2 regions of the Geomicrobium sp. JCM 19055 genome follow, and region 2 is predicted to be linked to the other one. Evidence: a T-box and tRNA genes for the amino acid it is inferred to sense, from the RefSeq annotation. Region 2 holds a T-box; the other holds one or more tRNA genes.
What was found. A T-box is a leader RNA that pairs with one kind of tRNA and senses whether it is charged. The one in region 2 lies ahead of JCM19055_RS09380 (valine--tRNA ligase), so its partner is inferred to be a tRNA-Val.
Positions count from the first base shown of each region.

Region 1: it has a tRNA-Val gene. The T-box ahead of JCM19055_RS09380 (valine--tRNA ligase) is inferred to sense a tRNA for this amino acid. The anticodon was not compared.

Region 1 is NZ_BAXL01000012.1:99,892-115,765, reverse strand. It holds gene JCM19055_RS12005 (GNAT family N-acetyltransferase) at 331-783, shown strand; gene JCM19055_RS27360 (hypothetical protein) at 872-1,021, shown strand; partial or broken gene JCM19055_RS12000 (TAXI family TRAP transporter solute-binding subunit) at 1,283-2,232, shown strand; gene JCM19055_RS29490 (hypothetical protein) at 2,258-2,545, shown strand; gene JCM19055_RS11995 (TRAP transporter permease) at 2,502-4,220, shown strand; gene JCM19055_RS11990 (FadR/GntR family transcriptional regulator) at 4,234-4,944, shown strand; gene JCM19055_RS11985 (FAD-binding oxidoreductase) at 4,963-6,390, shown strand; gene JCM19055_RS11980 ((Fe-S)-binding protein) at 6,383-7,285, shown strand; gene JCM19055_RS31725 (heterodisulfide reductase-related iron-sulfur binding cluster) at 7,343-7,651, shown strand; gene lhgO (L-2-hydroxyglutarate oxidase) at 7,664-8,860, shown strand; gene JCM19055_RS29485 (hypothetical protein) at 9,016-9,147, shown strand; gene JCM19055_RS29480 (hypothetical protein) at 9,424-9,552, shown strand; gene abc-f (ribosomal protection-like ABC-F family protein) at 9,819-11,366, shown strand; gene JCM19055_RS23855 (MBL fold metallo-hydrolase) at 11,503-12,135, shown strand; gene JCM19055_RS23850 (helix-hairpin-helix domain-containing protein) at 12,107-12,646, shown strand; gene JCM19055_RS11960 (DUF3006 domain-containing protein) at 12,656-12,937, shown strand; gene JCM19055_RS26435 (lmo0937 family membrane protein) at 12,948-13,088, opposite strand; tRNA gene JCM19055_RS11955 (tRNA-Val) at 13,231-13,306, shown strand; gene JCM19055_RS27355 (hypothetical protein) at 13,535-13,684, shown strand; gene JCM19055_RS11950 (amidohydrolase) at 13,749-14,894, shown strand; gene JCM19055_RS11945 (superoxide dismutase family protein) at 14,964-15,584, shown strand; gene JCM19055_RS11940 (hypothetical protein) at 15,807-15,874, shown strand, end outside.
Region 2 is NZ_BAXL01000009.1:58,144-74,017, forward strand. It holds partial or broken gene lon (endopeptidase La) at 1-1,509, shown strand, start outside; gene yihA (ribosome biogenesis GTP-binding protein YihA/YsxC) at 1,496-2,083, shown strand; gene hemA (glutamyl-tRNA reductase) at 2,384-3,790, shown strand; gene hemC (hydroxymethylbilane synthase) at 3,885-4,820, shown strand; gene JCM19055_RS23430 (uroporphyrinogen-III synthase) at 4,817-5,377, shown strand; gene JCM19055_RS27305 (hypothetical protein) at 5,393-5,545, shown strand; partial or broken gene hemB (porphobilinogen synthase) at 5,560-6,557, shown strand; partial or broken gene hemL (glutamate-1-semialdehyde 2,1-aminomutase) at 6,557-7,848, shown strand; gene spoVID (stage VI sporulation protein D) at 8,584-9,747, shown strand; gene JCM19055_RS09375 (hypothetical protein) at 9,740-10,765, shown strand; gene JCM19055_RS25370 (hypothetical protein) at 10,802-11,008, opposite strand; T-box leader at 11,087-11,308, shown strand; partial or broken gene JCM19055_RS09380 (valine--tRNA ligase) at 11,355-13,998, shown strand; gene JCM19055_RS09385 (folylpolyglutamate synthase/dihydrofolate synthase family protein) at 14,019-14,693, shown strand; gene JCM19055_RS09390 (glutamate ligase domain-containing protein) at 14,623-15,318, shown strand; gene JCM19055_RS09395 (A24 family peptidase) at 15,404-15,874, shown strand, end outside.

The DNA.
Region 1 (15,874 bases), on a different contig from region 2:
AAAAAAGCGCTCCGAAGACTTTTATAAACCGTCCAATCGTCAGGTGGGCGATGAACCGACCAAGGAAAAAGCTAAGTGTAAAAGCGACGAATGGAACCCAAAAATAATACACATTCATTGCTAAGATATAATCAAATAAAAATGCGCCATTAAAACCGATGTACAAGCTAAGGAGAATAAAGATTGGCGCAGCATATCGTTTTTTTCATGTTCGCTAGCTCCCTATAAACGTTATGATAATGGCTTTTTAATTCCCTACATCGTAAGGAGCGAAACGCAAATCCGTGAATATGATACGATGGCACTGAATGCAAATGGAGGTGCAAGGTCATGTTTATAAGACGTGCAACATTGAAAGACGTAGAAGGTTTGATCGACATACGAAAGAAGCAATTAATTGATGAGGGTATCACAGCTGACCAAGATATTGACGATCAATTGCGACAGTTCTTCGTGGACAAGATTGAGTCAGGCGACCTCATCCAATGGCTTGCTGAGGAACAAGGTGTGATCGTTGCTACGAGTGCGATTGTCTTTTATCAATTTCCTCCTACCTATACGAACGTAAGTGGTGTGAAAGGGTATATTACGAACATGTATACTAAACCAACACATAGAGGCAAAGGATTTGGAACAAAAATGCTTGATCTTGCTGTGAGTAAAGCGAAAGAGCGGGGAGTACATAAGTTATGGCTCGGTGCATCTGCGTTAGGAAGGCCAGTTTATTTAAAGTACGGCTTTGAAGAAACAGACGAATGGTTAGAGTTAAACGTTCCAAAATAGAAATTATGACGATTCATCTAGTTATCGTTTCGGTTTCATGTATAATGGGTATATAAAAATATACTAGCGCTGAATTGGGGCTTTAATGATGAGCTATGAAGACCGTAAGATTTTTCTAAGGGAGCTAGAATGGCTCGTTCAATTTCAAGATCGATTAAATGATCATGAACACTACGAATGTGTAAAAGCAATTGATGTAGAAATTGAAGAGTTAACTGTCTTACTTAGAATTTATTAACTGGAAGCTAGCGAGTCAATGATCGATCTTCAGAACTGTCTAAGAGGCATGTATCGTACGTTTATAAACCGTAATTAGAACCTGCAGGGTTCTTTTTTTTGTTAATTCATTAAAAAAAACAGCTAATTATCTAATATTTATATTGTAATCTGTCCAATAAGTTGTATACTTGTCATACAACTTACTTAAGCGCTTACATAAAGGGGAGGAATTTAGGTGCTCAAGAAAACAACGATTCTTGCAGGACTAGTTAGTACGTCAATGCTGTTGGCATCTTGTAATGAAGGAAATCAATATTTTTCAATTGCCACAGCATCGACAGGCGGTACATATTATCCAATTGGCGTAGGAATGGGGAATTTATGGACAGAAGAGTTGATCGACGAAGGAATACGCGCAACAGGTCAGTCTTCAGCCGGTTCTGTGGAAAATATTGACTTACTTAGAAAAGAAGAGGCGCAATTCGCAATACTCCAAGGGCTAATTGCTGACCAAGCTTATCAAGGAACATCGGTTTTTGAAGGGAACGCTTATGAAGACTTACGTTCCATTACAATGCTTTGGCCAATGTTGAACACTTTGTTTTGATGAACAATTATGTTGAAACAGGTACGATCGCTGATATTGAAGGTCAGTCATTTTCTGTCGGACCACAAGCAAGTGGAACTGAACAGTCGACGCTTGCCTTAATTAATGGAATCGATCTTTCGATTCAAGATATTTCACCAGATTATCTTGGTTACGACGATACGATCTCATCCATGCGTGACGGTCGATTAGATGGAGGTTCTTTACCAGCAGGGGTCCCAGTAACAGCTATTACAGATATGTTTGCAAGTGGAGTCAATGCTAGTGTACTCGAAGTAACAGACGACCAATTAGATTCTATTAATGACGGACAGCCGGTCTTTTTTAGGTACACAATTGAGGAAGAGTCCTATCCAAGACAAGAAGAACCGATTGAAACGATTGCGCAATCAAATATCTTAGCTGTAGATAAACACCTTGATGATGAAAGCGTTTACCGATTGACGAAGATTTTATTTGAGAACTTAGAAACGATGTATCAAGTTCATAATTCCGCAAAAGCAATGTCTTTAGAGACGGCATTAGACGGAGTTTCAGTGCCATTACATATCGGGGCGTATACGTATTTTGAAGAAGTTGGAATGGACATTCCCGAGGAACTAATTCCTCCAGAGGCAGAATAATAAAACGGATTAAGGGGGACATGTAATGACTGTAAATGATGCGACTGAAGTTAAAGAAAAGGACGTTGAGCAAGACCAAGCAATGATGGGAAGACAGTTAAAAGGTTGGCAATACAAGACGATGGCTGTTATTGCAATTCTTTTATCTGGGTTCGCCATTTACGTAAATAGTCTAATGAATATTCAGGAGATCTACCGAAACATTATCTTCTTGGCATTATTACTTATCTTAGCGTTTTTGTTGTATCCAGCTCGTAAAAAAAGGAAATATGAAAAGATTCACAAAAATCGACCTTGCGCTAGCAATTATTAGTATAATAGGAACAGGTTATATTTTAATTTTCTATACGACGATCCATATTGATCGCGTTTCACAAGCGATTCCAATTGATTATGTTTTTGCAATTATTACAGTACTTCTACTACTTGAAGCGTCAAGAAGAACACTCGGAACGTTCATTCCAATTCTAGCTGGCGCGGCGATGATTTATGCTGTTTTTGGTCCTTATTTTCCAGGGATGTTCGGTCACGCAGGGTTTAGCATTGAACGTTTGCTTTATAGAGTGTACATGACAACAGAAGGGGTCTTTGGGTTAACGTTGTCAATTGCCTCTACGTATATCGTAATCTTTATTTTGTTTGGAGCATTTTTAAGTGTTAGTGGAGCTTCTAAGTTATTTAATGACTTAGCCATTGCAGTTGCTGGTCAACGACGTGGTGGACCTGCTCAAGTGGCTGTTATTTCTAGTGCATTAACTGGTTCATTAAATGGTAGTGCAGTGGCAAACGTTGCAACAACAGGTGCGTTTACAATTCCTTTAATGAAGCAAGTTGGTTTAAAGCGTAACTACGCGGCAGCCGTTGAAGCAACGGCATCTACTGGTGGTATGATGATGCCTCCGATCATGGGTGCAGCCGCATTTATAATGGCAGGGTTTCTTGGGGTGCCTTATGCAACCGTTGTATTTGCGGCAATTATCCCGACATTCTTGTACTTTATTGCCCTTGTGTTTGCGATTGATTTAGAAGCGAAGAAGCAAGGGCTAAAAGGGATGAGTAAAGACTCCATTCCACAAGTGTGGACGGTGTTAAAAGAACGAGGAGTTTTGCTATTTCCGATTCTCATCGTAATTGGGACGTTACTTGCAGGGTATACACCGTTATTTGCAGGCTTTGCTGGAATTATTTCAGTAATTGTTGCAAGTTGGTTAACGAAAGATAAGGAAACACGAGTAAACCTTTCAAAAGTTAAAGAAGCGTTTATTGGCGGGGCTAAAAGTTCTGTTCAAGTAGGGCTTGCGTGTGCGTCCATTGGAATCATTATCGCTGTTGTCACAATGTCAGGACTTGGATCAGCGATTGCATACAATGTCTTAAATGCAGCGAATGGCATGCTTTGGATTGCGTTATTACTCGTCATGGTAACGTGTATCGTATTAAGTATGGGTCTTCCTTCTACAGCTCTATACATCGTCGTTGCTGTAACTGCTGCACCAGCACTTATTGAAATGGGCATCAACCCAATTGCAGCGCATTTCTTCGTATTCTGGTTTGGTGCACTTTCGAATATTACACCGCCGGTGGCGCTCGCTTCATACACAGCAGCGGGTATTGCAGGTGCAGATGCAATGAAGACATCTTGGACATCTGTGAAGTTAGCTTTACCAGGGTTTATCATTCCGTTTATGATTGCGTACAACCCAGTGATGGTCCTACAAGAGACAAGTACACACTCAGTGAATGCTCTGACAGTTACAACCACGGTTGTGACATGTGTTATTGGAGTGTTCGCGATGGCTGTCGCTTTAAGTGGCTATCTATCAACGGATTTGCAATTAATAGAAAAAATTACTTTCTTCGTTGGTGCAATTCTTTTAATTGCTCCAGGTATGATGACGAATGTCATCGGATTTATTCTAATTGGATTAACGATGGCTTGGCATATGATGCGTTCAAAACGTGAGGAAGCAGTAAACATGACATCCTAAAAGGTGTGATCAAATGAGCAAAGTTTTAATCGAGCGTAAACACATTTCACAACAAGTGTTAGAACAACTAAAAGAAATGATTCAGGAAGAACCGTACCGTCGAGGGGTGAAACTACCTTCTGAACAAGAACTTTCTGACTTATTTCAAGTCAGTCGTTCACCGATTCGTGAAGCACTAAGCGTATTAACTGCAGCAGGTGTTATTGAATCGAAACAAGGTGGCGGCAGATGGGTGAAAGATGTGAAGCTCGTCGATATGCTCTCGAATTTGAAAATGGGACTCGTTTCTATGGAGGAAGTACATTCCCTCCTAGAAATGCGTCACATTATTGAAACAGAAGCGGCAGCGCTCGCAGCGACTCGTGCGAGTGAACGAGATCTCGTTCGTTTGGAAACCGCATTATTACAGTTTAAAGAGACGGTTCAAGATGAAACGGTGATTGGTAGTGAAGCCGATACAAATTTTCATTATGAAATTGTACGTGCATCAAAGAATCCCTTTCTCGTGTCATCACTTGAAAACATCGGTGAGCTGTTAAATCAAGCGATTGAGTATTCCCTTCGATTTAATGTTGGCAAAACCGAGAAGCGTAGAGACGTTTATAAAGAACACGAAAACGTATTTTTAGCTATACAAAAAAAGGATGCGTCAGGTGCTAGGGAAGCAATGAATACACACATTACGAATGTTCGTAAAAAACTAGGTGATACGAGTCTGGATTAAAAAAAGGATGAATATAGGATGAATGAGAACCGTAACGCAACAGAACTCGTTCAAAGGTTACGAGCGAAACAGCTCATTAATGAAAGTCGGATTTTAACGTCACTGTCTGATCGTGCGTCATATGCTTATGACGCATCGTTCGGACATCACATCCCTGAAGTTGTCATACAACCGACAGCTACAGAAGAAGTTTCAGAGGTTATTATGCTCGCGAATGAATTGCATGTTCCTGTGTATCCAAGAGGCCAAGGGACATCGTTAAGTGGTGGTCCAATTCCGGTGTATGGTGGCGTCGTGTTGGATTTCTCTCAATGGGACGACCGATTAGAAATTTATCCAGATGATATGATTGCAGTCGTTTCCCCAGGGGTGATTACGAGTCATATCGATGAAGCTGCAAAAGCATTTTCAATGATGTATCCCCCGGATCCGAGCAGCATGAATGTCTCGACCATCGGGGGCAACCTCGCTGAAAATGCTGGAGGACCGAGAGGTTTGAAGTACGGTGTAACAAAAGACTACGTACTTGGTCTAGAAGTTGTCACCGCAAATGGTGATATTATTCGCACCGGAGGTCAGACGGTCAAAAACGTCACCGGTTATGATTTAACGAAACTAATTGTCGGTTCAGAAGGTACACTTGCTGTTATTACAGAAGCAACACTGAAACTCGTCCCCCGTCCAAAAGCAAATAAAACGATGCTCGTTTTATTTGACGATCTCATCGATTCTGGAAAAGCCATTAGTGCGATCTTACGTGAGGGAATCACCCCTTCAAAGCTTGAGATTATGGATCAAGCTTCAATTAAAGCTGTGGAAGCTTATCAACCGACAGGGCTGCCGATTGATGTCGAGGCACTACTCTTAATTGAGATTGACGGACACCCACTAGCCATTGAAGAAGAAGCTGAGCAAGTTCGAGGGTGTTGTTTGAAGAATGGGGCAAGGGACGTACAAATTGCGAAAAGCGCTGAGGAAGCGAGTAAGTTTTGGCAAGCAAGAAAACTCGTTTCTCCTGCGATCGTGCAAGTGAAACCTACAAAAATCTCAGAAGATGCCACCGTTCCAAGAAGTAAGATTCCAGAGATGTTTCGTATTTTAAAAGAGATTAAAAACGCGAATAACATCGATCTTGTAGTGTTTGGTCATGCTGGGGATGGCAACCTTCATCCGAATATTATTGCGGATGTACGCGATGAAGAAGAGATGAAACGTGTAGAAAAAGCTGTAGGAGAGATCTTTGAAGCTGCGATTGAACTCGGTGGTACATTATCTGGAGAGCACGGAATTGGCACGATGAAAGCACCGTTTATGGAAATGGAACTCGGAGCAAAAGGTCTAGCAATGATGAAGACGGTAAAGGAGAGCTTTGATCCGAACAACATTTTAAACCCAGGAAAGATTTTCCCTGAAAAAGGCCAGAAGTTGGTGTTACGTGATGGTTGATAAACGACTTGCCTATCAAGAGACGTTTGATTGTGTTCAATGCGGATACTGTTTGCCTGCTTGCCCGACCTATCAAACGATGAACAAAGAAACGCATAGTCCAAGAGGGCGAATAAACCTCGTGAAAATGGCAGCTGAAGGTAAGATTAGTTACGATGATTTAAAAGAACCAATTGACATGTGTCTCGGTTGCCGTGCATGCGAAACGGCATGTCCGACAAATGTTCAATATGGATCGATTTTAGAGTCAGCAAAAGAAGTTTTGCGCATAGAAACGAAACGTTCAAAACGTGAACAGTTCATTGAAAGCGCACTTTTTGAAAAGCTACTTCCACATTCATCAATGCTTGCAATAGCAAAGTTCGGCTTATTGTCTTATCAACGGTTGCCTTTGCAATTTGTTGCACGAAAAACCGGTATTTTAAATGCGGTACTTCCTAAAGGAATGGCAGCTTTTGAATCAATCATACCGAAGGCAGAGCGTTCCAAAGAAAAGAAAGCTAACGAAGAAGACGCACCACATGGAACCGTTAAAGTCGCGTATTTTCTCGGTTGCTTAATGGATACGATGTTTTCGACGATTAATGACCAAGCCATTCAACTGTTACGTAAAGCAGGCGTTCACGTAACGATTGTCAAAGATCAATCGTGTTGTGGAGCGCTTCAGTCGCACGGTGGAGATCTCAAAACAGCACGTCAATTAGCGAAAAAAAACATTGAAGCTTTTGAAAACGGATCGTTTGATTACATCGTGTCAAGTATTGGCGGTTGTGGTGCGATGCTCGTTGAGTATGATCATCTACTAAAAGATGAACCCGCTTGGAAAGAACGTGCAGAACGCTTTTCTAAAAAAAACATGCGGACATTTCTTTGGTGTTGGCAAAAAGCGATTTAACCTATAATCGCCACGTTCATCATACAGCTGTTTATCAACCGTCTTGTCACATGACTCATGTTCAAAAAAAATGTCGATGCACCTTTGGAGTTAATCGCTAAAGTCCCTGGCTTAAATTATGTCCCTATGGACAAACAAGACCTTTGCTGTGGTTCAGCAGGGATTTACAACATCGTGAACTACGAAGCGTCAATGGACATTCTAGATTACAAAATGCCAGCAGTCGTTAGTGCAAAACCAGATTTAATTATTACGACAAATCCAGGGTGTCATTTACAAATGAAAATGGGTGTTGAGCGTGAAGGGTTGAGTCATCAAATTCAAGTGAAACACCTCGTTGAAGTCATCGCAGAATCTTGTTTATAGGAGAGGGATAACATGCATGATTACACAATAATTGGGGGAGGAATTGTCGGTTTAAGCGTTGCTTACAACCTTCTAAATAACAACCCTAACTTAAAGGTTCAAGTTATCGAAAAAGAAAAAGAAGTAGCCTCACACCAAACTGGTCATAACAGTGGTGTCATCCATTCAGGAATTTATTACAAACCTGGCAGCTATAAAGCAAAGTTCGCAAAAGCTGGTAGCGAGTCAATGCGTGCATTTTGCCAAGAACATGACGTAGATGTGGATATATGTGGCAAAGTCATTGTCGCAACAGATGAATCTGAGTTAACAAATTTAGAGAATCTGTATGAGCGAGGAAGAACGAATGGTCTTGATGTTGAACTCCTAGATGAAAAGCAGTTAAAAGAGATCGAACCTCACGTGAATGGTATTAAAGCTATTCGCGTTCCGACGGCTGGAATCGTCAGCTACAAACACGTATCTGAGAAGTTAACAGAATTAATTAGAGTTAGCGGTGGCGACATTCACCTAAGTGAAGAGGTGACGTCCATTGTAGAAAGTAATCAGTCTGTTACGGTTAGAACGAACAACAAAACGTATCATTCTCGTTACCTCATTAATTGTGCAGGACTTCAAAGTGATCGTATTGCCAAGATGGCGGGGTATCATTTAGATATGAAGATCGTACCATTTCGTGGAGAGTACTATAAGTTGAAGCCTGAGAAGCGTTACCTCGTTAATAATCTCATTTATCCGGTACCTAACCCAGAGTTTCCGTTTTTAGGGGTTCACTTTACGCGTATGATTGATGGAGAAGTGGATGCAGGACCAAATGCTGTTTTGTCGTTTAAGCGTGAAGGGTACAACAAGACGGACTTTAATGCGAAAGACTTGTCTGAAGTGTTAACATACGGAGGCTTTTGGCGAATTGCGCGCAAATATATGAAAACGGGCATCGGTGAAATGGTTCGTTCTTACAACAAAGATGAGTTCGTAAAAAGCTTGCAACGTCTGATCCCAGAGGTGCAAAAAGAAGATCTCGTTAAAGCGCCAAGTGGGGTTCGTGCACAAGCACTCACTGTTGAAGGAAAAATGGTTGATGATTTTCATTTAGTGAACGGGAAGTGTTCACTTCATGTTTGCAATGCACCATCCCCTGCTGCAACTGCATCTTTAGAAATAGGGAAAGAAATTGCAAAGCAAGTCCTTGTTCCTAAAACAAGCTAGAGACTATGAATTCCAGCATTATTATACAGACTTTTGATTACTAATGTTACAAACGTATGATAGTTTAACATTTCGAATTCAAACTAATTACATCTTTTTACAAGTTGATTACAAGCGTATAATGTACACTGAGCCAGAAATCAAGGAGGATCAGTGTGGTCGTATTGACTTGGGAGTTATACGCTTTGGAATACGAAATTCACGACATCAGGAACGAACTTAAACGATTACAAGAAGAGGCAGACCAAATAAAGCAAGCATTTCAAACGAGGCAACTCGAAAAGTAAGCGTACACACGATGTGTGCGTTTTTACTTTGTTGCAAAACTGTAAGAATTACGCAAGACAAATGACTACGTTTTTATTGCCTTGTTCGATAAAGTAGTAGATATAGCAGTGAATGAAGGAGGAGCATTTCTTGAACATGAATTTCGTGTTGCTCGTAGCTTTTTTTTATTCTCGTTGTGGGAACAGTTGTTATTTTTCAAAGAATTGGGTGAGGAGACGTTTCATGGATGTGTTAAATCGGTTTGGATTGTTTAATGTATTTATCGTATTCGGAGGTTGGTGCTCGTCCTTCTTTATGTCGATTTTGACAATCCACTCGTGTTAGATGTGGTTATGCTCGTTGCATACGCGTTAATCGTTGCGATGCACTTAACGAGGCTTGTGATGATTTTGAAGAACCGTTGACAATAAATTAGGAGTATGGCATGCTTTAGCTAACTTAATGAAAGGAAAGGTACAACGTCGAATGTGGAACTAATTCTATTACAAACAGACAATAGTAATACAAATATGTATGAATTATGTCTAGAGATAGGATTAGTCTGCCCAAATGTACTCTTTCCAATAAAGTGAAGGAAATGTATTCAAACGTCTTTTTGCGTTTGTTTTATTCGTGTACGTTTATAATGGATTAATTAAACTCTCTCTAGGCAACGCTGGAGGGATTTTTTTTGTTATTAAGAGCAAATCATTTAAGTTACTCAGTCAAAGGGAAATCATTATTCTCAATTGAACAGTTGCACGTATATGAAGGTGAACGAATCGGGTTGGTCGGCAAGAATGGTGTTGGAAAGACGACTTTGTTACAAGTGCTAGCCAACATGAAATCCGTTAACGAAGGTGAAGTGATTCTTAAAGGTACGTCCGCTTTTGTACCTCAAGAAGATGATCTGCCTCTTTTGGAAGCTGAGCACAAAGAAAGACATTTGTGGAATGTACCACAGACGCCGAACAGCGGTGGGGAGAAGACTCGTTTGAAGATTGCACATGCGTTTGCAACGGAGGCAGAACTTCTCATTATGGATGAACCGACAAGCCATCTTGATGTTACTGGCATTGAACAATTAGAAGCACAAATCGTTAATCAATCTCGTACCGTTATCGTTACGTCGCATGATATCGCGTTTTTAAATAATGTTTGCACGACGATTTGGGAATTAGACGATGGGAAGTTGACGGCATTTAGCGGCAATTATGATGCGTACAAAAAGCAAAAACGTGAGAGGGTTGACGAGCAAGCTTTTCAATATGATCAATATGTGAAAGAAAAGAAGCGTTTGCAACAATCGATTGAAGGAGTGAAGAAAAAGTCGGCCTCTGTAAAAAAAGCTCCTTCACGGATGGGGAATTCAGAGGCACGCCTGCATAAGCGTAGCGCTGGTGAAACGAAAGCGAAGCTAAATCGGGCAGGAAAAGCAATCGATTCAAGAATACAACAACTAGAAGTGAAAGAAAAACCTAAAACTGAAGCAGCGCTCGTCTTTAATGCTGCGCAGTTTACGCCGCTAAATGCAAAATACGTGGTGCAATTTCAAGATCAGCAATTGATAATTCCAAATCAGAATGTAGCTAAAAAGCTATCAGGTCACGTTCAACGTGGAGATAAACTAGCAATTATTGGTGAAAATGGAATTGGAAAGACGACGTTACTGCGTAACATGTATAAAGACCGAACACGCTTTTCGGTTAGTAAAGCGGCGAATATCGGTTATTTTGATCAACATCAAGAACAGGTTGATGGGGCTCGTACGATTTTAGAAAATGCGCTAGATCATAGTCCTTATGAAGAGTCGTTTGTACGTACGGTTTTGGCTCGTCTACAATTCCGTGGTGATGAGGTGCATCAACGAGCCGCTTACCTAAGTGGTGGTGAGCGGGTGAAGTTGTCACTCATTATGACGTTACTCGGCGAGCACAACGTTTTGTTTCTAGATGAGCCGACGAACTACCTTGATTACGTTGCTAAAGAAGCGCTTATAGAATTATTAATCGCTTTCCCAGGTACAATCATTTTTGTCACTCATGATCGCCAATTTATTGATGAAGTTGCGAGTCATACGCTCGATTTAAGTAAAGATGAAGCAAGGGTAAAAGATGTGAAACACGTAGAAACTGCACATGAACCAGAAGCGCTGGACCACATGCAATTAGACTTGCAAATGACAGAGACATTAAGTGACTTGCGACAACCATTGATGAAGACGAGAAAGCGTCATTAGATCAGAAGTTCCAAGAACTAATCAAACAAAAGAATCGCCTGAAGTAGCGGGAAATGTTCCCTGTTAACGTTTGTCATTTATTAGGATAAATCCCTTCTCGCAAGAAAACACTAACAAAAACGAGAAGGGTGAGATGATGAAACGTAGTGTATTCCTTTTTATTCTGTTTTTCTTAATGACAATTACAGGTTGCCAAGAAGCTTCTCCAGATGTCATTCCTGATGATGAATTAGGTCGTTTGCAGTACTTGAATTTGAATTCTGCTTATGATGATGGTGATGGACGTTATCCAAACCGAGGGCAATATGAATTGCCGGATTTATACATTCACTATATTGATGTTGGTCAAGGCGATGCGACGCTTTTGCATTCGGAGGATTTTACAGCACTCATTGATACAGGTAGACACGATCAAACAGATGTTGTTGATTATTTAGAAGAACAAAACGTAAAAGAAATTGATCTATTAATCGGTTCACACGTTCACGCAGATCATATTGGTCAAATGGATAAAATTATTGAAGGATTTAATGTAAAAGAAGTATGGATGAACGGGGATGAGCATACGACTGCAACGTTTGAGCGTGTCGTTGATGCAATCCTTAACGCAGATGTTACCTATGAAGAACCGAGACACGGGGACTCAGAAATTTACGGGAATGCTTCGTTTACGGTTCTGCATCCTGAAACACTTACAGAACACAAAAACAACAATTCCCTCGTCATAAAAGTCGCTTACGGTGATCAAAGTTTTTTTATTTACGGGTGACATTGAAGAAGGTGCAGAAAATGAACTGTTAGAGCGTGATATTTCTCTACAAAGTGATGTACTAAAAGTATCACATCACGGTTCAAATTCATCTAATAGTGAAGCGTTCCTTCATGCAGTGGAACCGAGTTTAGCGATCTATTCTGCAGGTGAAGGAAATGCTTTTGACCATCCAGATGATGATGTGTTAGCTCGTCTAGAGGCAATTGGTGCAAATGTGTATGGAACAGACGTTTCAGGCAATATCGTTGTAAAAACAAACGGTCGTGATTATTCAGTTCAAGCAAGTGAAGAAAAAGATGCCGGTACGTGTTACGCTGGCATGGTAGCAGTAAATCGTGCGACTGTTGAAGAATTACAAGAAATTAGCCAAATTGGTCCTGCAAGAGCAGAACAAATCCTAAACTTGCGACCTTTCACTTCATATGATGATTTTTTACGTATCGAAGGAATTGGGCAGGAGCACCTTGCATCGATTGAGCAACAAGGGTTGGCTTGCTTTGATGATTAGGAGGGATGAGTGATTACAGAGCGTGCTGTTCTAGATCGAATTGAAGACGGGATTGCAGTCTTATTAGTCGGGAAGAATGAACAAGAATATCATGTAAAAGAAAATGAGTTACCTCAAGGAGCTAGTGATGGTGTAGTTCTTGACGTTCAAATCACGAACGATCAAATTGTGGACATTGCAATTAATCATGAAGAAACCGCAGATCAAAAGGCAAGAATCTCTGCCAAAATGAACCAACTGAAAAAGAAAAAAAGGTGGAAGGTTCTCATAAAGAAAGACCGTCAAATTTGACGGTCTCTCTTTATCTTCGTCCTGTTAATAATTGGAATATAAAAATAACGAGTGCAATGACGAGTAAAATATGAATAAGGTTGCCTGCAACATCAGCGATAAAGCCTAATAGCCATAATACGATAATCACGAGAATGATTGTCCAAAGCATAGCGTACCTCCTGGCGTTTTGGCCTTATTGAAAAGTACCCTTATACCTATGAAAACAAACCAGTAATCATGACCTGTTTTTTCGGGAGGAAGATGTTGACAGTGCTTAGAATCTATCATACAATATAGTTGTCGTTAATAATGTTCCGTTAGCTCAGTTGGGAGAGCGCCACCTTGACAGGGTGGAGGTCACTGGTTCGAGCCCAGTACGGGACACCATAAGTGAATCTATGACTCGTATGAGTATAATAACGTAACCGTATTCTGCTACTAGTAGCAGAATACGGTTTTTTGATGTGTGACTTTCTTCTTGTCCTCAGTTGAGCACTTTGTTTTGTCGAATGTTGCAAAAAAAGATAAATATACAGACATTTTTTTGTCAAATATGTAGAAGCTTGATCGATGGATGTGATAGGATGATGCTGAAAAGGGGAAAGGGGACTGGTTATGAATAAAGAAACACGGGCAGACCAACTACTAAAAATAATGGAAGCATTGAACTATTATACAGTATTAACAGGAAAAGACACTGACCAAGAGTTTCGTTACATTGCGGAAATGCTAGAAGAGGAATTGCAATTAAATATCGCAAATTAATCGTCAGAAATTCCCTCATTGAGGGAATTTTTTGTTATTGTTAGATAATAGAGGAGGCGATGATATGAAAGCTTTTTATAATGGAACGATTTTAAAAGGGGATGGAACTGAAGTTACTGAATCGGCTTTACTCATTGATCAAGGCAAAATTGTTGATATTGTAGGCGAAGATACGATTCCTGAAGACGCCACAAAGATCGATGTACGAGGCGGCTACATAACACCAGGTTTGATTGATGTTCATACGCACTTAGGGGTTAGCGAACAAGGAATTGGTAAGGAAGGTGCTGACTTTAATGAGACGAGTCATCCTGCCACCCCGGAAATCCGAGCGCTTGACGGGTGCAATCCGCGTGAAGAAGGTTTTCTGCATGCATTAGCATCTGGCGTCACGACAGTTCAAGTGTTACCAGGAAGTGCAAATGTCATAGGTGGAGAAATGTTTACGATGAAGACGGCAGGGGAGATCTTAGATGAAATGGTCATTCAGTCTCCGTCTGGAATGAAAGCAGCTTTAGGAGAAAATCCTAAAGGTGTGTATGGAGGAAAGGGAAAACGTCCTATTACACGTATGGGAGTTGCAGCAGTTTTTCGTGAGCAGCTTTATGGAGCGATCGATTACATAGAAAAACGAAAACAAGGCAACGCAGACGTTCATTTAGGCTATGAACAACTCGCTAAAGTTCTTCGTAAAGAAATACCGTTTCGAATACATGCTCATCGAGCAGATGACATTATCACAGCGCTGCGTTTACAAAAAGAGTTTGGGTTTAAGTTAACGCTTGAACACGGAACAGAAGGTCATTACATTCCAGATTTCTTGAAAGAACAAGGTGTTTCCATCTCTGTCGGTCCGACAATGTCACCTAAATCGAAAGTAGAAACGAAAAACAAAGGTTGGCAAACTGTGATGGAGTTTGAACTTCGCAACATGAACTATGCGATCACCACAGACCATCCTGTTATCGCTATTAATTATTTAGTTCAAAGCGCAAGTGAGGCAGTAAAAGCGGGTCTAAAACAAAGCGCCGCGTTTCGTGCGATCACGTCTAACGCTGCAAAGCATTTAGGGTTAGAAGGTCAAGTCGGTGAGTTCAATTCGGGAATGGATGCAGATGTTGTTATTTGGACGGGGCATCCATTTCTTTATACAACGACGCTCGTTAGCACGTGGATTCATGGAGAACGAGTCTATTCTTTTGAACAATAACTAGTTTTGCATGTATAGACGCCACCTGTTTGTGTCAAGGATACGAGTATACGAACGGGAGGCGTTTTTATGAAGAAGCTCTTAGTCGTTTTACTTGCGATGTTAATTGTAGGTTGTGCAAATGACGAAAGTGCACCTGAAAATGAAGAAGCTTATGAAGTAAGCGCGACACAGCAAGACCACGCTCCGCTTAGACCAACTGCCGTTGCAGAGGTTGTGAATACGAATTATGATCAAATTGGTGAAGCGAACTTTTACCAAGATAGCCAAGGGAAAACGGTCGTTCATACGAAAGTAGAAGGCTTAAAACCTGAAGGGTTCCATGGGTACCACATTCATGAAAATGGAGTGTGCGAAGTTGATGCAGAGGAAGGTCCTTTTATGAGTGCAGGTGGTCATTTCTCTTTATCTGACCATGATCATGGACATCATACAGGCGATTTGCCATCACTTTACGTAAATGAAGATGGAACCGCTCAAGCGACATTTATGCTTGATCAATTTACACCAGAACAATTACTAGAAAACGATGTATCATTGATTATTCATGAAGGTCGAGACAATTTCGCGAATATTCCAGATCGCTACCAATCAAGTGAGAGCGACGCACCAGGTGCAGATGAGGAAACACGCTCAACAGGAGACTCGGGTGATCGAATCGGTTGTGGTGTCGTTGTAGCACCAGAGTGATGAAAAAGAGACCTGTTGGTCCTCAGATTCTCGGATAAATTATGTACTGAAAAAGCGACTACTGTGGCAACGTTTGCAAAAAGCGTAGCCACAGTAGTCGCTTTTTTTATTGTGAGTACGTCATTTCTATAACGTTGTCAGTGATTAAGAGGAGTTTTTTAATTCAAATAGGATAGAGAATCGTCGTTTTGGACAATCTAACGAAAACAGGAGGAATGATTCATGAGTCATTACGTATGTCCAGCGTGTAAAACGAATAAAACGCGTTTTCACATTATTGAACAGTCACC
Region 2 (15,874 bases):
CTATGAACGCGTGCCAGCAAGTTCTGCCGAGAGTTCGGTGATTCGCAATTATATTGATTGGTTAACATCCATTCCTTGGTCTGAGAAAACAGAAGACCGCCTTGATCTTGCTCATGCGGAGAAGTTTTAAATGAAGATCATTTTGGTTTGGAGAAAGTAAAGGAACGTGTTCTTGAACATTTAGCGGTTCAACAACTTACGAATTCTTTACGAGGACCTATTCTTTGTTTATCTGGACCTCCAGGCGTTGGTAAGACATCACTCGCGAAATCCGTTGCGCGCTCCATTGAACGTGAGTTCGTAAGAATATCTCTTGGTGGCGTTCGAGATGAGGCTGAGATTCGCGGTCACCGTAGAACGTATGTCGGTGCGATGCCAGGGAAGATGATTCAAGGAATGAAAAAAGCAGGAGTCATGAACCCGGTATTTTTACTCGATGAAATTGATAAAATGGCGAATGACTTTAGAGGAGACCCATCTTCTGCAATGCTCGAAGTGTTAGACCCCGAGCAAAACAACCAATTTGGTGATCATTACCTCGAAGAAACGTACGATCTCTCAAATGTCATGTTTATTACGACAGCAAATCAAATCGCAAAAATCCCTGCGCCATTACGAGACAGAATGGAAATGATTCACATTGCTGGGTATACAGAGCTTGAGAAACAAGCGATTGCAACGGATCATTTACTTCCTAAGCAAATCGAAGCTCACGGTTTAACGAAGCAAGACATTCAAATTCGTGAAGCTGCACTTTTGAAAGTCATTCGTTACTACACGCGTGAGGCGGGGGTACGTAACTTAGAGCGTCAAATTGCAACACTTTGCCGTAAAGCAGCAAAAATGATCGTTGCGAAAGAAAAGAAGCGTGTCATCGTAACGGAAGGTCTTGTTACGGAGCTATTAGGGAAGCCGAAGTATCGTTATGGGAAAGCGGAAGAAGAGGACCAAGTTGGTACTGCAACTGGACTTGCTTATACAACGGCAGGTGGCGACACGCTTGCGATCGAGGTATCGCTTGCCAATGGCAAAGGTGGTCTAACGCTAACAGGGAAACTAGGCGACGTTATGAAAGAGTCCGCTCGTGCTGCATTTAGCTATATTCGCTCGAAAGCCGAGGAGTTTGGCATTGATGAGCGTTTTCACGAAAAATATGACGTTCATATTCACGTTCCTGAAGGTGCAACCCCGAAGGATGGGCCTTCTGCAGGAATTACGATGGCAACTGCACTATTGTCTGCGCTAAGTAATCGTCCTGTATTAAAAGAAGTCGGTATGACGGGTGAGATGACACTTCGAGGCCGAGTATTACCGATTGGTGGTTTAAAGGAGAAATCAATGAGTGCTCATCGCGCAGGTCTTACGAAAATCATTTTCCCGAAGGATAATGAAAAAGACTTAGATGATGTTCCTGAAAGTATCCGAGAAACGGTAGAATTTGTACCGGTCACTCATTTCGATGAAGTGATTGCTCATGCATTAGGTGGTGTAATAGATGAACGTCAGTAAAGCAGAATTAAAGATAAGTGCAGTTGGTCCCGATCAGTACCCAGAAGAGAATTGGCCAGAACTTGCTTTTGCTGGTCGTTCGAATGTCGGTAAGTCATCGTTTATTAATACGATCACGCAACGCAAAAAACTTGCTTATACGTCGCAACAACCAGGTAAAACGAAAACCTTAAACTTCTTTAATATTAATGACCTCTGTTATTTTGTAGATATTCCTGGATATGGATATGCAAAAGTCTCGAAGAAAGAAAGAGCAGCTTGGGGACGAATGATTGAGGAATATATAACATCAAGAGAACAATTAAAGGGTGTCGTCTTATTGATTGATGCAAGACATGACCCTTCTGAAGACGATTTAAAAATGTATGATTGGCTAAAGCATTTTGAAATACCAATTATGCTCGTTCTAACAAAGATTGATAAAATCAATAAAACGAAGCGTACGAAACATATTAAAAATATCATTGAAATTATAGATATTGATGAAGATGATGTGTATGTGCCGTTCTCGTCAGAAACTGGTGACGGAAAAGACGAGGCGTGGAAACAAATTCGTAAACTTCTTAACGTGTAATAACAAAAAGAAAAACGCAAAGGTTATCTGATGATAATGTTTGCGTTTTTCTTTTGTACATGTTTTCTTTCAGATTCGGTACACTAATAAAAAATGTAACAACCGAGCACGTTATTTGCAGTTCAGTGCGTTGTATGTTGTAATGGAAAAGATAAAATATCAGGTGTTGTGTCAGAGCTTGTTCACATTTTGAGTGAACCGAGCGTTTTTGATGCGTGTTATAATAGATTGTAGATATTCTTAGTACGGAAATGAGCGTAGACTAAGCAGAGCGATTGGAAAAGTGGGGTGGAGACGGATATGCATATAATCGTTGCTAGCATCGACTACAAAAGGGCCCCTGTCGATTTGCGAGAACAATTTGCATTTGATGAAGAAGAATTACCAAAAGCGTTGAGTATGTTACGAGATATGAAGAGCATTTTAGAGTGCACGATTATTTCAACGTGTAACCGTACGGAAATTTATGCTGTCGTCGACCAACTTCATACAGGTAGACATTTTACAAAGAAATTTATCTCACAGTGGTTTGATGTACAGCCCGAACAATTTCAATCCGTATTAGACATTCGTGAAAATGATGAAGCAATTGAGCATTTACTCAAAGTTTCTACAGGTTTAGAATCGATGATTCTAGGCGAAACTCAGATTCTTGGACAAGTGAAAAGTAGCTTCTCGATTGCTCAAGAGAATGATGCTACAGGAACTGTGTTTAATCAGCTATTTAAACAAGCGATTACATTCGCAAAGCGAGCACATCGTGAGACGTCAATTAACGATAATCCGGCTTCAATTAGCTATGCTGCGGTTGAGTTAGCGAAACAAATCTTTGGTGATTTTACGAATAAACACATTTTAATTCTCGGCGCAGGGAAAATGAGTGAACTTACAGCAAAGCACCTAGAAGCAAACGGTGCAGCGAGCATTACCGTGATGAATCGGACATTCGAACGAGCAGAATCACTTGCAGCGACAATGAAAGCAGAAGCCAAGCCGATTGAAGAACTTCATACGTACCTTGAAGAAGTGGATATTCTCATTTCTTCGACGAGTGCAGATCAATATGTTCTCACACAAGAGATGGTAGCACCAATCATGGAACGACGTTCTACGAAGCCTCTCTTTATGGTTGATATTGCCGTTCCAAGAGACTTAGATCCTGAACTTGGCAAGCTTGAACCAATTTATCTTTATGATATTGATGATTTAGAAGGCATCGTTGCGGCTAATATGGAAGATCGTAAAGAAGCTGCCATCCAAATTGAGGCGATGATGACGCTTGAGATTGAAACGTTCAAGAATTGGATTGATCAGCTCGGAGTAGTTCCTGTCATCTCAGCTCTACGTGATAAAGCCTTAATGATTCAAGCAGAAACAATGGAAAGCATCGAACGCAAAATGCCGAATTTAACAGATCGTGAACGTAAAGTTCTTTCAAAGCATACGAAGAGCATCGTCAATCAGCTTCTGAAGGAGCCGATTACGAGAGCGAAGGAAATGGCTGGAGAAGACGATCGAGAGCAATCATTGTCACTATTTATTGAGATTTTTGGTCTTTCCGATGAAGTCGCAGAAGCAAAGGTTGAGCGATTACAAAGCAACCAATCTTCATCTTTTGCGAATGGAAATGCGTTTATGTCTGACGGTGAAACGAGAGTGTTGCAAGAACTCTTGCAGTATCGTTATGCCAAAGACATGTCTGTATAGATCTTTTTTTTGATACAACCGGAAGGCTCTTTGCTTTCTGGTTGCTTTCATGTTGAACCACGGGCTATGGTCCGTACTTAGGAGGATTCAAACGATGAGAAAGATTGTAATCGGTACAAGAAAGAGTAATTTAGCAGTGAATCAAGCGGAGTGGGTACTAAGTAAGCTGGAATCGCTAGGTTTACCCTATGAGTTTGAACTTAAGAAAATCGTGACAAAAGGCGATCGCATCTTAGACGTAACACTTTCTAAAGTAGGCGGTAAAGCGTTGTTTGTGAAAGAGATTGAGCAAGCGTTACGTGACGGTGAAGTCGATTTAGCCGTGCATAGTATGAAAGATGTCCCTTCTGTATTGCCAGAAGATTTCACGCTAGCTGCCATTAGTGATCGTGAAGACCCTCGTGATGCACTCATCTCAACGAGTGGTAAAACGCTTAACGAACTTCCTGAGGGTTCAATTATTGGAACGAGTAGCTTGCGTCGTCAATCACAAATCCTCGCATTACGACCAGATTTACACGTAAAATGGATTCGTGGGAACATTGAAACGAGACTACGAAAATTAAAAGAAGAGAACTTCGACGCCATCATTTTAGCAGCTGCTGGATTATCACGGATGGGATGGAGCGAAGAGATCGTTACGGAATTTCTTGATCCAACCCTTAGCATACCAGCCGTAGGGCAAGGGGCTCTTGGTCTTGAGTGCCGGGTTGATGATGATGAAGTAAAAGAAGTTCTTCGTCATTTACACAACGAAGAAGTGGCAAAAACGGTATCAGCAGAGCGTTCATTCCTACGAAACGTTGAAGGAAGCTGTACGGTCCCAGTGGCAGCTCATGCAACCTTACTTGATAACGATCAAGTGTCACTAACGGCATTGATTGCTTCAACGGACGGCAAAACGTTACTAAAAGATGAAGTCACAGGTAGTGATCCAGATCAAATCGGTAAAATCGCTGCGGCTAACCTTTTTGAACGTGGTGGGAAAGAAATTCTAGCTCAAGTTAGAGCGGAGCAAGAAGATTCTTGAAGTCGACGGTGATCGTCACAAGGTCACAAGGAGACGTAGAACCTGATCCATTAATGCGTGTACTGCATCAGAAGGGAATTGACGCAGTACACATTCCCCTCGTTCAGCAACGAGCGATTCACGTCGATGTGACATCCATAGAATTGGAACGCTATGACTGGATTATTTTTACGAGTGCGAATGCCGTAAAGTATTTTCATGACCATTACAAAGCTACACATTTCCCGTCTTCAGTGAAGGTTGCAACAGTCGGTAAGAAGACGGCAGATGTAGCAAAGCACTATGACTATCCCGTTTTGATTAACCCTGAGCAAAGGTTCACTGCAGAAAGCTTGTACGAGGAGTTAGAGCCACGTGTTAAGAAGGGCGACCGGGTTCTAATTCCAAACAGCAAACAATCTCGCGATCTTCTAGAAACCAAGCTGACTGGATTAGGTGCACGTGTAGACGTACACGCGTTTTATGAAACCATACCAAGTACGAATTTAACTCGAGATCAGCTTAGTATGCTGAATAACCCAATCTACCCATGGTGTTTACGAGTCCGAGTGCGGTGAAGGCTTATCATAGCTTTGCAAGGGAAAAAAACGAACAGTAAGCGCCAAGCTTTTGTCATCGGACCGATTACAAAACGAGAAGCCAGGCATTGTGAGTTTAAACAACTCATTGCTCCGAGTGAATATACATTTCAACATTTAGCAGAAGCCATTGATCAATACTTATAACGAGGTGAAGCGCAATGTCTCAACAAGCATTTAACCGCCACCGAAGACTTCGTGGCAGTCACAGTATGCGTAACTTAGTACGAGAAACAAAGCTTTCGAAAGAAGACTTGATCTATCCACTTTTTGTCGTGGAAGGTCAGAATTATAAAAAAGAAGTACCTTCAATGCCAGGTGTGTTTCACTATTCATTAGACTTATTAGATGATGAGATTGACCAGATCGTCAGTCTTGGCATTGAGTCGATCATTTTGTTCGGTGTGCCAAAGCATAAAGACGACGTTGGTACACAAGCTTATGCAGAAGAAGGGATTGTGCAGCAAGCGATTCGCCAAGTGAAAGCCAATCACCCGCAACTCGTCGTTATTGCCGACACATGTTTATGTCAGTACACAGATCACGGTCATTGTGGTGTGATCCAAGACGGAACGATCGAGAACGATCAATCCCTTTCTCTTCTCGTTAAAACGGCGGTTTCTCAGGCGCGAGCAGGCGCAGATGTGATTGCTCCTTCGAACATGATGGACGCTTTGTTGCTTCAATTCGACACGGCTTAGATGAAGCTGGATTTAGCAACACGCCGATTATGTCTTACGCTGTAAAATATGCGTCAGCATTTTACGGTCCGTTCCGTGATGCAGCTCATAGTACACCTCAATTTGGTGATCGTAAAACGTATCAAATGGATCCTGCAAACCGAATGGAGGCGCTTCGTGAAGCCCGTTCAGACATTCAAGAAGGTGCAGACTTTTTAATTGTTAAACCAGCGCTCTCTTACCTAGATATTATGCGAGACGTTAAAAACGAAAGTTTACTTCCAGTGGTTGCCTACAACGTATCTGGTGAATATTCGATGATTAAAGCAGCCTCCGCAAATGGATGGGTTGACGAAAAAGAAACGGTTCAAGAGAAGTTAACGAGCATGAAGCGTGCAGGAGCAGATTTAATCATTACGTACTTTGCCAAAGATGTAGCAAACTGGATCAATGAAGATGCAGAAAGGGGACGTCACTAATGCGTACGTTTGACCAATCACAATCATTATTTCAACAAGCAAAGCCACTCATGCCAGGAGGTGTAAGTAGCCCTGTTCGTGCGTATAGCTCTGTAGGGATGGATCACGGTCTATACATGAAGAAAGGCTCAGGTGCTTACATTACAGACCAAGATGATAACACGTACATTGATTACGTATTGTCATGGGGACCGCTCATTTTAGGTCATGCAGATGAACAAGTCGTAGAACGTTTAAAAGAAACAACTGAACTTGGGACAAGCTTTGGTGCGTCCCACGAAATGGAAATCAAACTAGCGAACCTCGTCATTGACCGCGTGCCGTCTGTTGAATGGTACGTTTCGTAAACTCTGGTACAGAAGCAACGATGAGTGCATTGCGTCTTGCTAGAGGTTTTACTGGACGTAGTAAGATCGTCAAAATGGAAGGCAATTACCACGGTCACGGCGATTCATTGTTAATTAAAGCTGGTTCAGGTGTGGCTACACTCGGTTTACCAGATAGTCCTGGTGTTCCAGAAGGAACGGCATCAAACACATTAACGGTTCCTTATAATGATCTAGATAGCTTAAAGCTTGTTTTTGAAAAATACGGTGATGATATTGCAGCCGTTATTTTGGAGCCAGTTGCTGGGAATATGGGTGTTGTTCTTCCAGAAGACGGCTTTTTACAAGGTGTTCGTGACATAACAACTGAGTATAGTAGTCTGTTGATCTTTGATGAAGTTATGTCAGGTTTTCGTACCGGTTACAACTGTGCACAAGGAAAGTTCGGTGTGACACCTGACCTTACAACGCTCGGAAAAGTCATCGGTGGTGGCTTACCAGTAGGTGCCTTTGGTGGACGTAAAGATGTGATGGAGCAAATCGCACCGAGCGGTCCGATTTACCAAGCAGGAACATTATCAGGCAATCCGCTTGCAATGACTGCAGGGTATGAAACACTATCACAAGTAACAGAAGCTGATTATGAGACGTTTGAACGCCAAGGAAAGCGTCTTGAAGAAGGAATCTCAGAAGCAGCCAAAATGTATGACATCCCACATACATTCAACCGTGCAGGCTCGATGGTCGGCTTGTTCTTTACAAACGAACACGTAAGAGATTTCCCATCTGCTAAAACAGCAGACCTTGATCTGTTCGCCGCATACTTTAGAGAAATGATGCAAGAAGGAATTTCAATTGCACCTTCACAATTTGAAGGGATGTTCCTAAGTACGAAACACACAGATGAGATGATTGAAGAAACGATCGAAGCCGCAAAACGCGTCTTTGCGCGTATTAAAGGATAATAAACGTAACCCGCCATGAGTCTACTCAGATGGCGGGTTTTTTTGATGAATGAGGGGTGTAAACGGTGTGGTTGAATAAGAGTAGATCTATTGATGAAAATCACATTTGATTTATAGCAAGTGAGTTTAGAAAATGGTTGGTTCGTATGAAAGAAGCCATTGAAAAACTTCTGTTTTGCTTCTAAGAAAACAAAAGTAAATAAAAAAAACGGATGTGAGATTACTGAAAAGAATGAATTTCGCTTCCGTTTTATAAGGTTGCCGTGTGATTTTGTATGCGGCATCGCCCCCTTATAACGAATATCCCAGATTGGAACGGAAGGCGGTGACGCCTGCGGAAGAAGGGGCGAGTCGAGACCCCGCAAGGCGAAGCCTGAGGAGGCTCGAACGCTCCTCCGCGGCATAGAAAACACAGTGACTGTGTAACAGTCACTGATGTTGCACTTGTGCCAAGGGTGCAAGCGTCCGCCTGCAGTGGAATCATGGCACTAGTATAGATTATTAAAAAAGAAACGGACTCCTGATTTAATTCGACCTTTCGTTCGTTATTCTTGAATGGGATCGTATGAAGTGAGAGTCTTTTGCATAGACATTATTGTAGAGTAACTCGAATACTTTGCTGTTTGGATTCATACGTTGATAGCGTACGCAAAAAAATCTGCACGTAAGCATCGTGGATAGTCTTCTATGGTTGTAGGTTTTTCAAACAACTCTATGATAAAGGGGGAACGGTCTGTGACCCAAGAACAGCCTTCTGCGCTAACATTTAATCTAGAGGAATCAGTCTGGCTTGATCAAGGAGAGAGGATTCAGACGATTTTGGGTCTGGAACTGGAGCCAGAGCTTCTCATCGAGGAAGATGAGCATCAGGTGAGCATTAAAGGTGGTTTGCATTTATTTGGGCAATATGTTCCGTTTGAGCAAGAAGAAGTGTTTCAAGATTATGATGGTGGCGGAAAGCCTCATCGAATTGATAGCGTCCGAACGACAGAAAATGGCGAACGGGAGTTAAAACATTTCTTCCCGATTGAAGTGTCAATTCCACTTAATCGTATTCAAAGTGTGGATGAGATTTATGTTCAAGTGGATAGCTTTGATTATGATTTGCCTGAGCCTAGTTGTATCCAACTGGCGGCAGACGTGACGATTAGTGGCATGAAAGATTTGCAAGAAACGCATCAAGCGGAGAAAACGATTGCCGATCCACCTGAACCATTTCCAACCTTTAGTCACGAAGTTAAAATTCCGGATACCGAAACTGAAGCAACACGTGAAGCGGATGAAGAGGTAGAGGAAGAAGAGTATGAATTTGAAGAAGAGACTGAGGCCGAAGAAACGTATCGAGCTTATGAAGAGGAGTCGTATGATGATGACTCTGAATTAGAAACAGCGGCCGACGTTGATGAAGAGCTTGAAGATGATCATATCGTTTCTGAAGAGGAACATGAAGATACGTATGTTCATCAAGTCGAGCAAGAAGTAGACTCAGACACGTCGTTTCCAGTGCGCTTGCATCAACGAGAGGAAGAAACGGATGATGCAACTTATGCGTTAAGTGAAGCGTATGAAGAAGCATTGGAAGATGAAAATGTTCATCTGACAGACGATGAAGACAGAGATGAAGTTGAAGAAGAGCACGAAGCTCCCAAAGCTGAAAAGCCAGTAAAAGAAAAGAAGCGAGAAAACGCACTGTATTTGACAGAGATGTTAGACAAAGGTGATCGGGAAACGTTCACGAAAATGAAAATGTGCATCATTCAAGAAAATGAGTCGCTTGACACGATTGCTGAACGCTACGGGTTGTCAGTACAACAACTTCTCCGTTGGAATAACATGGATTTAAATCATGTAGAAGCAGGAGAAATCATATACATCCCGGTGCAAGTGAAACATGATTGAGCCGAATTGGTCTGAAGCGGTTCGTGCGATTGCCAATGATAAGAGTGATTGGTCTTGGGTGAGTGAACGTGTAATTAAAGTCGACCATCCTGAAGGACCGATGGCAATGAAACGTTGGCAACGCACCGTTTCAGAACGTGATACGTTTTTGCATCATTTACGGTACGGAGAACGTGCTGGTATTCAAGGAATTATCCCCCTCATGACGGGCACGAGAGGGGATTTTCCGATTTTTGAACATGAAGGTGCCGACTATTATCTTGAACCGTGGGTTGAGGAGCAAGTGCTAACATCTCCCCCGTCTAAAGAGTTGCGATTGCTCGCGATTTTAGCGGCAAATCACAAGCTCTCCGAAAATGAGCAAGCTATTGAAGAAGAAGCGATGACTGAATACGCACAAGAAGTCGATCTGCTTTGGAATCAACAGCGCTTAACGATGGAACAGATGGCAGATCAAATGGAACAAGTACGCTTTCTCTCCCCGTTTACGATGACTTTTCTCCATGCAGGTCCTTTTTTAGAGCGAATGTTTCAAGCGGGTAGAACTGGATTTCAGCAATGGGTACGTCACGTGAAAGACCAAGGCAGTTATCGCTTCGTATTCTGTCACGGTCAGCCTTCACTCGACCATGGTATTATTGCAGCAGATGGAAATGCGTGGTGGACAAATTGGGAAGAAAGCGGTCCGAATCATATGGCTTATGACTTGGCTTACTTTTACCAAGACATTGCAAGGAACCAACCATTTCATGCGTTAGACCAGCAAGCTATTTTCGGAACGTATGAAGCGTATGGTCCTGTTTGGCGAGAGGCAGATACGTCTTTGTTGAAAGCGTTAATGTTAACGCCAACCCCGGTCATTGAGTTTGTTGAGTTGTATCGAACGAATCCAAATCGCTATGCAGAACACCAGTGGACAGCGATGTTGGAAGTGAAGTTAAATACACTTCGCTATTTATCTGAGATGGTACGTTTTAAAGAAGACCAAGAAGCAGCCATGAGGCAAAGTTCAACCTAAGCCTCGTGGCTGCTTTTTTGTCGTGTATGAACGATGTTACTTTTGGAAATACCAGAACATACAGATCAAGATAATGAGAATGAATACATCGAAGAATGTAGGAAAAAACAACAAACGTAACAGTTGAAAGCAGATGATCGGTAATAAGATTTGTAAAGCGGCCGCTCGCCATTTGTATACCCAATGGGGACGCTTCTTTTTCCCATATGGATAGTGGGGCGGAGGATCGTAATAACGTGGCAAAATAAACACCCCTTTTCGTTCTTACGGTCAGTATTGACGGATGTTAGAGCAGTCGGTACAATAACAGAAGATATTCTATTACATGCAAAGATTGGGAGTAGTATGCAGGAATCCTCATCCAGAGAGAGAACCCTTGGCTGAAAGGTTCTTTGACTAGGAGACGTGCAGAAGTCGCCCATGAGCATTCTTCTCTGAACAAGAGTAGGAGAAGACGTTAACTTACGTTATAGTTCTTAATGAGTGTATGAGTGATTTATCGTTCATAAACAAAGGTGGTACCGCGAACACTTCGTCCTTTGCCTAAGGAGAAGTGTTTTTTTATTGAATTTAATAAGGAGGAAATACAATGGCGAACAATTTAGACACGAAATATGATCCGAAACAAACCGAATCGAAATGGTATCCGTATTGGATTAACAACGGCTACTTTGAAGCATCAAAAGAAGGAGAACATAAGGGTGAGCCTCACTCAATCGTGATTCCGCCGCCAAACGTAACGGGGCGGTTGCACCTTGGACATGCTTGGGACGTTACGCTTCAAGACATTATCGCTAGACAAAAGCGAATGGAAGGTCGCGACATGTTATGGTTGCCAGGCATGGACCATGCAGGGATCGCAACGCAAGCAAAAGTCGAAGCGAAATTAAAAGAAGAAGGGCGTTCTAGACGAGAATTAGGGCGTGAGAAGTTCCTAGATGTGTCTTGGCAATGGAAAGATGAGTATGCGGAGTTTATTCGTGAACAGTGGGCGACGCTCGGTCTGTCTCTTGATTACACGAAAGAGCGCTTCACACTTGATGATGGCTTGTCTGACGCGGTCAAAGAAGTATTTGTTCGTCTTTACGAAAAAGGCTTGATCTATCGCGGGAAATACATTATTAACTGGGACCCAGCTGCACAAACGGCTTTGTCTGACATTGAAGTAGAATACAAAGAAGTCGAAGGCGCGTTTTATCATATGCGTTACCCGTTAAAAGACGAAGACGGGCATATTGAAGTAGCCACTACACGTCCTGAGACGATGCTCGGTGATACAGCGGTTGCGGTTCACCCGAAAGATGAGCGTTATCAACATCTTATCGGAAAGACGGTCATTCTCCCGATTGTTGGACGTGAGATTCCAATTGTGGCTGATGAGTATGTTGATCGTGAATTTGGTTCAGGTGCTGTTAAGATTACACCAGCGCATGATCCGAATGACTTTGAAATCGGTAACCGTCATGAACTTCCACGAGTACTCGTCATGGATGAGGCAGGAAAGATGAACGAAAACGCTGGCGAATATCAAGGACTTGATCGCTTTGAGTGTCGTAAGAAAATCGTTGCTGATTTACAAGAATCTGGGGTGCTTTTTGACATTGAACGCACGTTCACTCAGTTGGACATTCTGAGCGTAGTGGTGCAGTTGTGGAGCCGTATTTATCGACGCAATGGTTTGTTGATATGAAACCACTTGCGAAAGAAGCCATTGCGCTTCAATCAAAAGAAGATAAAGTAACATTCGTTCCTGAACGTTTTGAGCGTACGTATTTGCAGTGGCTCGATAACATTCGTGACTGGTGTATCTCTCGTCAATTGTGGTGGGGGCACCAAATTCCTGCTTGGTATCACAATGAAACAGGAGAATTGTACGTAGGGAAGGAAGCGCCGAAAGACCTTGAAAACTGGACACAAGATGAAGACGTATTAGACACGTGTTCAGTTCAGCATTGTGGCCATTTTCAACAATGGGTTGGCCTAATGCAGAAGCAGATGACTTTAAGCGTTTTTACCCGACAAACGTTCTTGTTACAGGGTATGACATCATCTTCTTCTGGGTATCTCGAATGATTTTCCAAGGCATTGAATTTACAGGTGAGCGTCCATTTAAAGACGTGTTAATTCACGGACTTGTGCGTGATTCAGAAGGTCGTAAGATGAGTAAATCACTAGGCAATGGTGTCGATCCGATGGATGTTGTTGAGAAGTACGGTGCTGATGCGCTTCGCTTCACACTTGCAACGGGAACAACGCCTGGTAACGACTTGAAATTCCAATGGGACAAAGTTACAGCAAACTGGAACTTCGGAAATAAGATTTGGAATGCATCTCGTTTTGCCCTTATGAATATGGAAGGGTTCAAAAAAGAAGATATTGATTTGAGCACTGTTACAGCGGCTCATGATCGTTGGATTTTAGCGAAACTCCAAAAAACAATTTCGTCAGTTACGAGATTAATGGATCGCTATGAATTTGGTGAAGCTGGTAAACTTCTTTACAACTTTATTTGGGATGATGTGTGCGATTGGTATATTGAGATGGCGAAATTACCTCTTTACGGTGAAGATGAACAAGAGCAAAACACGACAAAGTCTGTTCTTGCACACGTTCTAGACCAAACGTTGCGCCTCTTACACCCATTTATGCCGTTCATTACAGAAGAGATTTGGCAACACTTACCGCATGAAGGCGAGTCAATTACGATCGCAGCGTGGCCACAAGTGGAAGAGAAGTGGCAAGATGAGCAGGCGTTTTCAGATATGGAAATGTACCAAGCTGTCATCCGTACCATCCGTAACACTCGTCAAGAAATGGATGTTGCACCGAGAAAGCCAATTCCACTTCACATGAAGCCTACGACAACAGAAGCGAGTGAGCAACTTCTTCGTGGGAAACATTATCTTGAGCATTTCTGTAGTCCGGAAACGCTTGTAATCGATGAACATTTAAGTGAACCAGACCAAGCTGTATCACACGTGTTAACAGGGGTTGAGATCTACATTCCTCTTGCAGGCTTGATTGATGTAGAAGCAGAACTTGATCGATTAAAAGGCGAAAAGAAGAAGTTAGACGGAGAAGTTAAACGCTTAGAAGGCAAGTTATCGAATGAGAAATTCGTAAGCAACGCTCCTGATTCGATTGTTGAAGCAGAAAAAGAGAAGCTCACTGACTATCAAATGAAACGTGAAAAAGTAGACGAGCGACTAGAAGAAATCGCGAAACTCAAGTAATTAAAGGAGTCAACGTGTTCATGAACAATTTTTCAGAGGCCATGGCATGGCTCTTGAGTCATCGCAATTACGGAATAAAACCAGGTCTTGAACGAATTGAAGCAGTGCTTGAACATCTCGGGCATCCCGAACGTGCCATCAATAGCATTCATATTGGAGGAACGAACGGGAAAGGTTCGACTGTTACGTATGTGCGCCAAATCATGCAACAAGCTGGATACAACGTGGGGACATTTACGTCCCCTTACGTTGTCCAATTTGAAGAGCGGATTAGCATAAACGGAACCCCAATTTCTGAAGAAGAGTTTAAAGTTGCTGCGACTTCAGTAAGAGAAGCACTTGAGCGAGTGAATCATCCTTACGGTCCGGCAACGGAATTTGAGATTTTGACGCTCATTGCGATGGTTCATTTTGCGAATGGTAAGGAGCTTGATCTTGTGATCTTTGAAGTTGGACTTGGGGGGCGACTTGATTCAACGAACGTCATTCATCCGCTCGTCTCAGCCATCACAAATGTCGGACAAGATCATATGCACATTTTAGGCAATACGATTGAGGATATTGCGTTTGAGAAGGCTGGCATTATTAAACAAAACGTTCCAATCGTAACGACCGTTGCCAACGATGAAGCACTTCGTGTTATTCGAAGAATTGCTCAAGAAAAAAAAGGCACCGATCACTATTGTTCACGATGAGTTGAATGTACACATTGTAAAGCTAGATGAAGAAGGATCAACATTTAGCGTCATCACGAAGCAGTCGACGTATTCGGATCTTACCATTCGTATGCGCGGGGCTCATCAAGTCGATAATGCACTTCTTGCAATTCGAATTGTAGAAGAGCTCTCATCATTCAAGTATCTCGTAAATGAAGATGAGGTTCGTAAAGGATTAGAACTTGCGTTTTGGCCAGGTCGCTTAGAATTAGTCCGTTCAAATCCTAGAGTATTGCTAGACGGTGCGCACAATCCAGAAGGGATTGAACGCTTGTCGTCGTATTTACAAACGATCGTTCAAGGTCGTAAGCTCCATTTGATCGTAGCTATGACCATAGAGAAAGACATTCAACAAATGCTGGAGCCACTAATTGCGTTACAGCCTGCATCGGTGACGTTTACGTCTTTTGATCATGTGAGGGCAATGGATCCCAAAGTGATCATTGAACAAGTGTCGTTTGATGCCTGTGCGGAAATGAATAACCATAAAGCTGTTCAAGAAATGTTACGAGAAGCAGATGATCAAGATGTGATCGTTGTTGTCGGTTCGTTGTTTTTAATTTCTGAAGTTCGAGCTTTTTTTCTGAAATTCGCCGTCGAATGAGAAGGGATTTTTTTTCTTCGACGGCGAATTTTTATTTATAAGTGGTGTATGCTTAGGTTGTTTACAGAAAGAAAGGTTAGAAGCTTTGGTCGTTGTCTTCGTTTTATTCGTAGTTGGATTAGTATTTGGTTCATTCTTTACAGTTGTTGCAACAAGGGTTCCAAACGACGAATCGATCATCACCCCAAGATCACATTGTCGCCATTGTTTACACACACTTCGGTGGAATGAGTTAATTCCGCTAGGTTCCTATGTATGGCAACGTGGGAAATGTACACAATGCAAAGCGATCATTTCAATCCGCTATCCCCTCATTGAATGCACGACCGCGATTTTGTTTGTCCTTGCGTTTGTTCTCCAACAATCACTTCCTCACTTTATGTTTCTCTTACTTCTCTTCTCACTTTGTATTCTTGTTACCGTAACAGATCTTTACAAAATGATGATACCTAATCAGATTTTATTCCTATTCTTCTGTTATTTTCTTTTACATCGAAGCTTCTTGGACCCATTTCCGTTTTTCGGAGATCCATTCATATTAGCCTTCTTCGTATTT